3 regions of the Brevibacillus sp. AG genome follow, and region 1 is predicted to be linked to each of the others. Evidence: riboswitches for the same ligand, from Rfam matches in the RefSeq annotation. Region 1 holds a riboswitch; each other region holds the start of a gene.

Region 1 (3,275 bases):
AGCAGCAGCCCTGCCGACGATCGATCTATTGCAGTATAACTTGGCAGGCTGTGAAGTGAACCGAGTCGAAGGCATTTTTACGGGAACGACTAACTTCGTGCTCACAAAAATGATGGAAGAGGGGCTCGCCTGTGTGGAAGCAGTCGAGCTCGCTCAGAAGATGGGGATTGCCGAACCGGACCCTTCTTACGACATCGATGGTTGGGATACAGCTTCAAAGCTCACGATCTTGGCAAACGCCGCTTTTGGTGCGCAAGTAAATCTGACTGATATCACACGCGCAAGTATTCGCGAAATAACCTCGTTACAAATCGAGAACTGGAAAAAGCATACGAAGATTCCCAAGCTGATAGGAAGCATCCAAAAGGAAGCAAATGGCACACTTTCTATAGCAGTGGAGCTTTGTGCAGTGGATCTTACCCATCCATTTGCATCTGTATCAGGTACGACAAAAGCCATACGGGTAGAAACAGATGTCATGGGGGATTTATTGGTCGTTGGAGGAAAATCAGATCCTGTCGCGGCAGCAGCGGCTGCCTTAAAAGACCTTGAACATATCATTAGCAGATAGGTTCATTTGCATGTGCTTCCAGTGTTCCTTAGGAATGAGTCCTTTACAACCGCGAGCATACTAGGGATGCACCACAAAAAACGGCGAGGGGGCCATACGGATGAACCAATCGTCTGATGTCAATGCCGAGCTGCAGCAAGTATCTGCTTACCCAACCAAGCAAAAAATGAATCAAAAGAACGTCGCTTTGGTAAATGAGCAGGATAGCTGCTGCTGTACCCCCAAAAAGCAGGCATCCGAAGCACAGCAGGAATGATGCCTACACGAAAAAGCCGGGTCTCGATTAAGAGACACCGGCTTTTCATTTCGTACAATGCGTTTTATCCGATAAATTCTTGTACCCAGTAGCCATTTGTGACGCCTACACCAATTTTTGTGAACGCAGGGTTCATAATGTTTTGGCGGTGACCTTCACTGTTCATCCATTGTTGCATAACTTCTTGTGGACTTTGTTGTCCCATGGCGATATTCTCACCTGCAGTCGAGTACTGAATGCCATACTGCTTCATCATGTCAAATGGGGAACCGTACGTTGGGCTGTTGTGGTCAAAATAGTTGTTAGCAGACATATCTTGTGCTTTTGCCAACGCTACTTTGGACAATGCTGCATCCATTTGAACAGGCTTGAGACCTGCTTTGGCACGTTCTTGGTTCACCAAATCCGCGACTTGTTTCGCAAAATCACCAGTTTTTCCTTGTTCCGCTTGATTTACTGGTGCGGCAGGCTGAGTGACGTTATTTCTAGGTTGCGCTGGTGCTGGTTGAACTGGTGTTTGTTGTGCTGGTGCTTGTTGCACGGGTGCTGATTGAAAAGATCCTGGTTGAATTGGGTATGGTTGTACAGGTGTAGTTTGTCCTTGTTTTTGATAAAAGTTAAAGAACTGTTGTGCATTTGGTGCTTTTTGGAATTGTCCCATATTTTGACCCACATTGAATTGGAATTGTCCGTTCTTCAATGGGCAGTTAGATGCTGCGGAAGCAGAAGAAGCAAACCCTGTCAAAGCCAAGCCTAGACCAAGAGTCATCGCGATTGTAACAGAACCAAAACGTTTCATTAAACAAATCTCTCCTTTTTTTTGCCTACGAGGTTAGTTGTCGGATTCGGGTTGAGGAAACAACCCTACGCCAATTCGGCGATTCACCCCATGTGGAATTGCTCATCCACTAAAAAGTCCCCCGCACTTCCTTTTCAGAAAGTCTCGGCTTATTTCGTTTGGCATGAACAACGATATCAGACAATCCCAATCGAAATAAAGGAGTAATATATGGCAAAAAGCTAGAATCGTTGATAAATTAGGCTCATTTCGCTTCGTTTGATTGTTCCTTCCATGCGGTTAAGCCGCCTTCCAATGCATTTGCTTGAAAACCATGCTCACGAAGAAGAGCGGCAGCTTTTTGAGCCTTGTTACCTGTTGTACATACAGTAACAATCTGCACATTTTGCGCAAGTTTTTCGGTTTCTTCATCGAACGGCTTGTCCTGTTCTTTCATTAGAAGATAGGGTGCGTTTCGGGTCGATGCATTTTCGTGAACGAGGCTGCCGGTGATAAATTTCTCGACGTCGCGTACGTCCACTAATAGTACAGGCACTTTCTTTTCAAGCATTTCTGATAATTGAATAGTTGTCAAAGTATGATTTTGCAAATGAAATCCCTCCCAATGCTATTGTAACAGAGTATCGACTTCCCAGTATAAGGGTGAACGGTTGCTTTTGTTGGACAACCATGGTAGAATGAGATTGCTACTTGAAAAATTGATACCTAATCATTCATCGAGGTGTTTGTATGCTGATGGATAACATTTTTGAATCCCCGATTCACACTGGCGCGGTCATCGGAGCCGCAAGGATGGAAGAGAGGAAGGGCTTTCATTGTTTTAGGTTTTCAAAAGGTTTAGTTTTTAATTTTGCAGTTCCGTCCCATGACATTTGCATATTTGCTGAGTAGGTAAAATTCACATATCATGAAGGCATATCATAGCACATGATCTGGTATTCCTTCATGATATGTGAGCTTTATTTGCTTCGGTAAATATGACTAGCATATTCAAATTGAATTTTTGGAGGTTTTTTTAAATGCAAACGAACGGAACAGTAAAATGGTTTAACGCAGAAAAAGGTTTCGGTTTCATTCAAGTAGAAGGCGGAGACGATGTATTCGTACACTTCAGCGCAATCCAAGGTGACGGTTTCAAAACTTTGGACGAAGGTCAAAAAGTTCAATTCAACATCGTTCAAGGCAACCGTGGCCCACAAGCTGAGAACGTAGTAAAACTGTAAGTCTCCTTTTAAAAGAAACTGTCCTTTCGAGGGCAGTTTCTTTTTTGGCGTGGTCGTAGAAGTAAAATGTAATGCTCCCCGTTGTCAAGACACGATTTTTTGAGGAATAAGTTATGTCCTCCTTTTCGTAGTCCTAGTGTTTAGGATGCGATTTTTTCGATAGTATGGGCGGAAAATTGATCGGGTTTTGCTTCATTTAGAGATTGATGAGGGCGCTCCTGGTTTTAAAATTGGACATAACGAGCTATCTCTCTGAACTCTTAACGAACTTTATCATCAATACACCATCTTGCAGTTCGGCAGAATAACAATTTTCGTTTAAATTTTCAGTTGAATATTGATATTCGAGAATTGCATCTGCCATTTCTTGAGTGAATCTCCCCTTAAAATACGGTATATTTAGTTTAGTTCCAACTTGAAAATCTT
Region 2 (3,275 bases), on a different contig from region 1:
TATTCTACACCTAGTCCCCCAGTTCCTGTCGAATTAGGATTGTACTGGTTTGGCTACCGGTGTTTTCACTTCATTAATGGATGCTTTGATGCTGGCAAGTTCTGCATCGAGATCATCCTTTTCCAGTTCAGACAAAGCGTTCTCCCAAGCACGGTTCGTTTGGCTCCATTGTCCACTCATTTGCGCTTCTGCTTCCATGCGCATCACTTTTTCTTCCATGCGGGCGAAGCCACGGCCTGCGGACTGATTGCCGATACCGACAACTGCTTGATTGACTTGCTTTTGTGTACGAGCTACTTGTGCACGTGCCATCAGTGTGAACCTTTTCGCACGCATTTTATAGAACTCTTCCTTCAGCTCAGCCAGCTTCTCACGCATTTGCGAAGCTGCCTCGGATGCTGACAGGTAAAGACCTTCGTATTCCGCTGCACGGCCTTCGTACTGCTTCTTGTCAGCGAGTGCTCGACGAGCCAACTCGTCTTCTCCCTCAGTCAAGGCGAGCTTGACTTGACGATCGCGTTTTTCAATCAGAGCATTGGCTTCATCCAATTGCTGGCGGAATTTCTTTTCCAGTGCAACCTGACGGGCAACCGCTACTTCAACTTGTCCGATTTCTACTTCCATGTCACGCATATATTGATTCAGCATTACTACCGGATCTTCCATCGAATCCAATGCATCATTCACCGAAGCTACTGTCAGGTCACGCAAACGTTTAAAGATACTCATTATTTTTTCCTCCTCATCATATCACATCATATTGTTCATCCAAAAGACTCTTGCGACGTAGCGTTATTGTTGTCTTCGTGTTACATGTTTCTCCCAAGTGTCTAGCGTATCTTCCTTTAATACTTTTTGGGCCCATTCACGCTCCCAAGTAGGTGGAGCTTGCTTTGGTTCTTGACTGGGACGTAGTAAGCGATATCCCAGATAAATTACCCCAATGGCCAGAAGCGCGTGAAACAGTAGGTCAAGCTTGCCAATCAGCATCAGGAACCCGAATAGAAAGACGAGGATTCCCCAAAAGCGTGAACCGGTTTGTCCCATAATCTTTTTGGCACCGTATATCATGATCACACCGGGAATGATGAACCCGAGCAAGTCTCCGATATCGATACCCACCAGATCTAGAAGAACCAACCCACCGACTAGCAGCAGAACCAGCCCGAGTAGAACTTTGCCAGACCGTTCGCTCATTACTCGCTTACCTCCATTCGTTTTGCATGTGGTGCTTGTGGAACGTTATGCCCTTATTGTAGCCCTCGGTATAGGCTTCCCATAACGGGCGTGCGGTTGGTTTTTCCCTCCGCCCTTGGACGGAGACAATTTCCTGCCCTAATCGGACGAGCTGTCGCGCAAGGCAGAACAAGCCTGCGTCGAAAGGCGGCTTGCTCTGTCGAACGAAAACGTTACAGCATTTGACGGTAATTTTGTGACGAATATGTGAACTAACGGATGAAAAAGAAGGAAAAAAAGGACTGGCGTAGAATCTTCGTAAGAGTGCGTGTAAAAAAACATCGAAAAATAGCCGAATTCCGCTTGGCGGAAACGGGGGAACCACGTTTTTGGGGTGAATGGTTGCTACTCCTAGCAGCCTAGGGCGTCCTTTCGACCGAACCCTTCAGCTAACCTCGTAGGCTCACGAAGGGAGCAGTTTCTTTTGCGCAAGGTGGTTTTATCTTTATTTATGGCTGGAATGCTTGCTATGGGGGCAGGCGCTGCACAGGCTGCTGAGGAGAATTCTCTGGGTGAAGTAGTCAGCGACTTGTACGGTACCCCTTACAAATCTTCCGGCTCGTCCAAAAAGGGCTTTGACTGCTCCGGTTTCACGCGCTACGTATTTGATGCGTTAGGTGTAGACCTGCCTCACAATTCTGCTTCCCAGTACGAATTAGGTACAGAGGTAGCCAGAAAAGATTTGCAGCCAGGCGATCTCGTGTTCTTTAATACGAACGGTCGCAGCATTTCTCACGTGGGTATCTACATTGGAGACGGCACATTCGTGCACTCGGAATCTGGTCGTGGAGTCGTCAACACCAAGTTGAACGATCCATACTACTGGAGCAAGCGTTATGTAGGCGCTAAGCGTCTCAGTGCTCCTGTTCTAGCGAAAGCAGAAACTCCGAAAAAGGAAAAAGCGGTGCAAGCTGCATCGTTGCCGGAAAAACCAGCTCAAAAATAGTCGTTCGGCAAAATAATAAAAAGCCAGGGACACAATGTCTCTGGCTTTTTCTGACGAAATTTAGTACCTGGTCTAAAGAGGTACCCTTACATATTAGAACAACTTAATAACTTACGGGGTTTCTTTCCCTGATGAGGTCAAAGCATGTTATGATAGACAAGACCCATTCTTTGAATGGTATTCCTTATTAATAGAAGTAACTGGGGGTTGTTCCGGTGAAAGATCACATTTTAATTGTCGATGACAATCTGGAGATTATTGAACTGCTAGAAGACATTTTGGAGAACGAAGGCTTCACCGTTTCCTCCGCAGAGAGCGGAGAAGATGCTCTCTCCCTGCTCAGCCAAGGAGAGCGACCTAACCTGATCCTTTTGGATATTATGATGCCCAACATGAGTGGCTACGAGCTCTGCTCTCAAATTCGCCGTGAGTGGGATTTGCCTATACTGTTTCTCAGTGCAAAAGGAAAAGCGGTAGATAAGGTAGTCGGCTTCGAAATCGGCGCAGACGATTACATCACGAAGCCTTTTGATACAGAAGAACTGCTCGCTCGCATTCGTGCCCACCTGCGTCGCTATGAGCGCATTCGCAAGCATACGGAAGAGCAGCCTGAGAAGGAAACAGCCTCTTCTCCGATTACCGTTTTGAAATTCAAGGACCTAGAAATTCATAAAGAAACGTATTCCGTTTATGTATGTAATCAAAAGATTGAGCTCTCTACAAAAGAATTTCAACTGCTCACATTCCTCGCAGAAAATGCGGGCATCGTCTTTACAAGAGAGCAAATCTATGACCGTGTCTGGGGATATGGTTATGGCTCGCTCAATACAGTGACCGTCCATATCAAAAACCTCCGGGAAAAGCTGGAAACAGAGCGTCAGTTTATTAAAACACAATGGGGGACAGGCTACGTATTTATCGGGGAGAAGCTTTAAATGAGCTTACGTAATAAAATTTTTCTCTCCTTCATTGCCTTGATCACACTCAACATCTTGTTGTTTAAATTTGTTTTTCAAGACATTATTGTCGCTCAACTCAAAAATGATCGGCATAATCAGTATCAGGCTGAGAAGGAAGCTGCAGAGAAGGTCAT
Region 3 (3,275 bases), on a different contig from region 1:
TTGATGTTTCCTACAATGAGAGCACATTGACACTCGAAGCAGTAAAAGAAGCAATCGAAGACCAAGGCTACGACGTCGTTTAAGCATCGTGCTATTACTATCGAAAAAAGCTCCTGCCTGATTCCATGAGGCGGGAGCTTTTTGGCTGTTTTGCTTGGAGTAGCTGTAGGGGAGGGGAAGAAGCCCATTTCCAGTCTACGCTTCGGCCTACGCCCCGCAAGGGGTTAGACTGTCCGCTCCGAAATGAATGTCGGGAGCGCTTCAAAAGTAGAGTTTCGAAGATGTATTCGCAGAGGTTGAAGCTGACAACCCCCGCCATTCATTTCTACGTTGAGTTGGGCTCCAGAGGCGCTAGGACTGGAAATGTTCTTCTTCCCAAGCGACTATTGTTTACATCTTGAAAGCAGCATTCAAGGGGGTGCTTCATTAAATGCATGTAGAATCCCAACAGCTTGTAGAGGAAACAGGAGAAATAAGCGAAGATATTTGGACACACCTACCGAGGCGCAGTGAAAAAAAGAGAAACTGCCTTTAGCGTCCACCTCTGAGACACATCTTGAATGGACTACTTTGGACGCGGTTTCGCTTTTTTTCACGGAGCCAGGCACCACATGCTTCCCAGCAGGTGTTCCAAGAAGCTGAGCGTTTTCTCCTGTTTCCTCCCCACCCCACATGCGAGAGAGAATAACGCACGATTCCTTTAATCGAATGAGTAACCGAGAGCTAATCCAATCCGACTCATAAAGAAAGACAAAGTCCGGTTAAAACCGTGCTAAACGAACGTTCACAATAACTGGAAGCGAGCGTATAATCAAATCACGATCAAGCTTAATCAAGAAACAACACATACGGCCTAGTTCCGAGATTCTCGGAAGCGGGGGAACCAATCTTTTGGGGTTAATCCTGAGTGATCAGGAGGGATGAGGAAAAGTCTTCTCTGCCATCCTACCCGTCAGCTAACCTCGTCGGCCAAAGCAGGGAAGGTCATGGATGGATAAAGTCTAGGCATATAATACGCAACAAGGGGATTCCTTGCGGGCGTGTGATAGGCCGATGCAGGCTTTTTCTTTGGGACCTTTGTTCTGGAGAAAAAGGATGGATCGGCCTATTTTTTTATGGATATACCGATGAGCAGCTTACGCCATACAGACGTTATCGAAAAACGTGTGGATCGCTGGGAGGCAGTCGGTACGACATAAACCGCTGACAATCGAAATCAGGAAGACAGAGTACAGGGAGTCCTGAAAAGGGATGCCAGGTATTACGTAAGCCTGCGGATTTTTTACACGAGTAAAAATCAAGCGTGCATGCTTGGTTTTGCTGGAGTGTGGAAACTTCGCAGGCTTTTTGCATTTACGAAAAAACGAAAGATGAGGGATACCATGCCCAAAATGAAGGTCCATCAACTGACAAAAGTGTTCGGCAAGCAGCCCGAGCTGGCCTTGAAGCTACTGGCAGAAGGACGTACGAAAGAACAAATTTACAAGCAAACGGGCCAGTCTATCGGGGTGAATCAGGTCAGCTTTGAAGTCGAGGAAGGTGAAATCTTCGTGATCATGGGCCTGTCCGGCAGCGGCAAGTCAACCTTAATCCGACTGTGTAATCGACTGATTGACCCAACGAGTGGAAGCATCGAGATCGATGGGGAAGAGATCGTGGACATGAAGGCATCGGCTTTGCGCGAGGTGAGGAGGAAGAAGCTCGGGATGGTTTTCCAAAACTTCGCCCTGTTTCCGCAGCGGACGGTACGAGAAAACGTCGAGTTCGGTTTGGAGATTCAACAAGTACCACCAGGGCTCCGGCAAGAAAAAGCACGGGAAGCGCTTGCGCTCGTTGGGTTAACCGAGTGGGAAAATGCGTACCCGGATCAATTGAGCGGAGGGATGCGCCAGCGAGTCGGATTGGCGCGGGCGTTGGCTAATAATCCAGATATTCTCTTGATGGACGAAGCGTTCAGTGCACTGGACCCGCTCATTCGAAAAGACATGCAGGATGAGCTACTGGAGCTTCAGATGACGATGAAAAAGACGATCCTGTTCATTACACATGACTTGCACGAGGCGTTGAGGCTGGGTGATCGGATTGCCTTTATGAAAGACGGAAAGATCATTCAAATCGGCCGCCCGGAAGAAATCATGGCAGACCCAGCGGATGAATTCGTGCGGAAGTTTGTCGAGGATGCCGACCTGTCCAGAGTGCTCGTTGCTGAAAATGTGATGAAACGGGCAGAAGCAATCACGCCTGACAAAGGGGCGCGAGTGGCGCTGCAACTCATGATGGATAACGGCGTGTCCAGCTTGTACGTCGTGGACAAAAAGCGCACACTGCTCGGCTTGATTACGGCGTATGACGTATCACTCGCGATCGATACGGGGGATTCACTGGAGACGATTATGAAAACCGACCTCCCTACTGTTTCACCTGACGCACGTCTGCACAGTTTGTTCCCAATGATGGCAGACCTGCACATCCCGATTGCGGTAGTGGGCGAGCAGCAGCGTTTGTTGGGTGTCATCGTAAAAGGAGCGGTGCTAGGCGGGCTGGTAGGCAAAGTCAATGTCCAAGAACACCAGAGAGCAGAGGTGATGAGTGATGGACGTCGTGCCTAAGCTGCCGATTGGCGAATGGATGGAAGGGTTCGTGGAGGTGCTGGGCCAGTACAAAGGGGTATTGTTTGATCCAGTGTCTATCGTCATTTCTACGATGGTGACTTACTGTTCCACGGTTTTGGCGGAGATACCTTCGCTGATTCTCATCTTGCTGCTGGGGGCCGCTGCGTGGGTTTTTGCAGGGAGAGCGTCAATGGTCTTTACGGTTGTCGGACTTTCTCTCATTCACAACCTGGGGTACTGGGATGAAACGATGGAGACATTGGGACTCGTCCTCACTGCCACCATGATTTCGATCGCCATCGGGATTCCGGTGGGCATTCTTTGCGCGAGATACGATACGTTTCGCAATCTGGTCACGCCAATACTGGATTTGATGCAGACGATGCCAGCGTTCGTTTACTTGATTCCCGCGATCTTTTTCTTTGGCTTGGGTGAGGTGCCGGGAGTCATTGCCTCCGTTATTTTTGCTTTGCCGCCAATTGTGCGTCTCACGAACTTAGGCATACGTCAGGTGCCAGCGGAAATGGAGGAAGCAGCGGATGCCTTTGGCGCAACTGGGTGGCAAAAGCTCGTGAAAGTGCAACTGCCGTATGCGAAATCGACGATCTTGGCGGGAGTCAATCAGTGCATCATGCTCGCCCTGTCGATGGTGGTCATAGCGGC

Evidence for each region. A riboswitch is a leader RNA that binds a small molecule or an ion and turns the genes downstream of it on or off. The one in region 1 is predicted to bind cyclic di-AMP.
Region 2: it holds a riboswitch for cyclic di-AMP, as region 1 does, so the genes downstream of both, POF51_RS09115 (C40 family peptidase) here and POF51_RS01190 (CAP domain-containing protein) in region 1, are expected to answer to the same signal.
Region 3: it holds a riboswitch for cyclic di-AMP, as region 1 does, so the genes downstream of both, POF51_RS27820 (quaternary amine ABC transporter ATP-binding protein) here and POF51_RS01190 (CAP domain-containing protein) in region 1, are expected to answer to the same signal.

The regions. Positions count from the first base shown of each region.
Region 1 covers NZ_JAQMYO010000001.1:281,129-284,403, forward strand. Annotated here, with positions in the region: gene POF51_RS01180 (homoserine dehydrogenase) at 1-571, shown strand, start outside; gene POF51_RS01185 (hypothetical protein) at 672-827, shown strand; gene POF51_RS01190 (CAP domain-containing protein) at 892-1,626, opposite strand; cyclic di-AMP (ydaO/yuaA leader) riboswitch at 1,634-1,786, opposite strand; gene POF51_RS01195 (rhodanese-like domain-containing protein) at 1,871-2,215, opposite strand; gene POF51_RS01200 (cold-shock protein) at 2,646-2,849, shown strand; gene POF51_RS01205 (hypothetical protein) at 3,094-3,275, opposite strand, start outside.
Region 2 covers NZ_JAQMYO010000003.1:51,733-55,007, forward strand. Annotated here, with positions in the region: gene POF51_RS09105 (PspA/IM30 family protein) at 34-729, opposite strand; gene POF51_RS09110 (LiaF transmembrane domain-containing protein) at 793-1,197, opposite strand; cyclic di-AMP (ydaO/yuaA leader) riboswitch at 1,517-1,656, shown strand; gene POF51_RS09115 (C40 family peptidase) at 1,661-2,182, shown strand; gene POF51_RS09120 (response regulator transcription factor) at 2,398-3,117, shown strand; gene POF51_RS09125 (sensor histidine kinase) at 3,118-3,275, shown strand, end outside.
Region 3 covers NZ_JAQMYO010000014.1:116,970-120,244, reverse strand. Annotated here, with positions in the region: gene POF51_RS27825 (cation transporter) at 1-83, shown strand, start outside; cyclic di-AMP (ydaO/yuaA leader) riboswitch at 841-987, shown strand; gene POF51_RS27820 (quaternary amine ABC transporter ATP-binding protein) at 1,383-2,609, shown strand; gene POF51_RS27815 (ABC transporter permease) at 2,593-3,275, shown strand, end outside.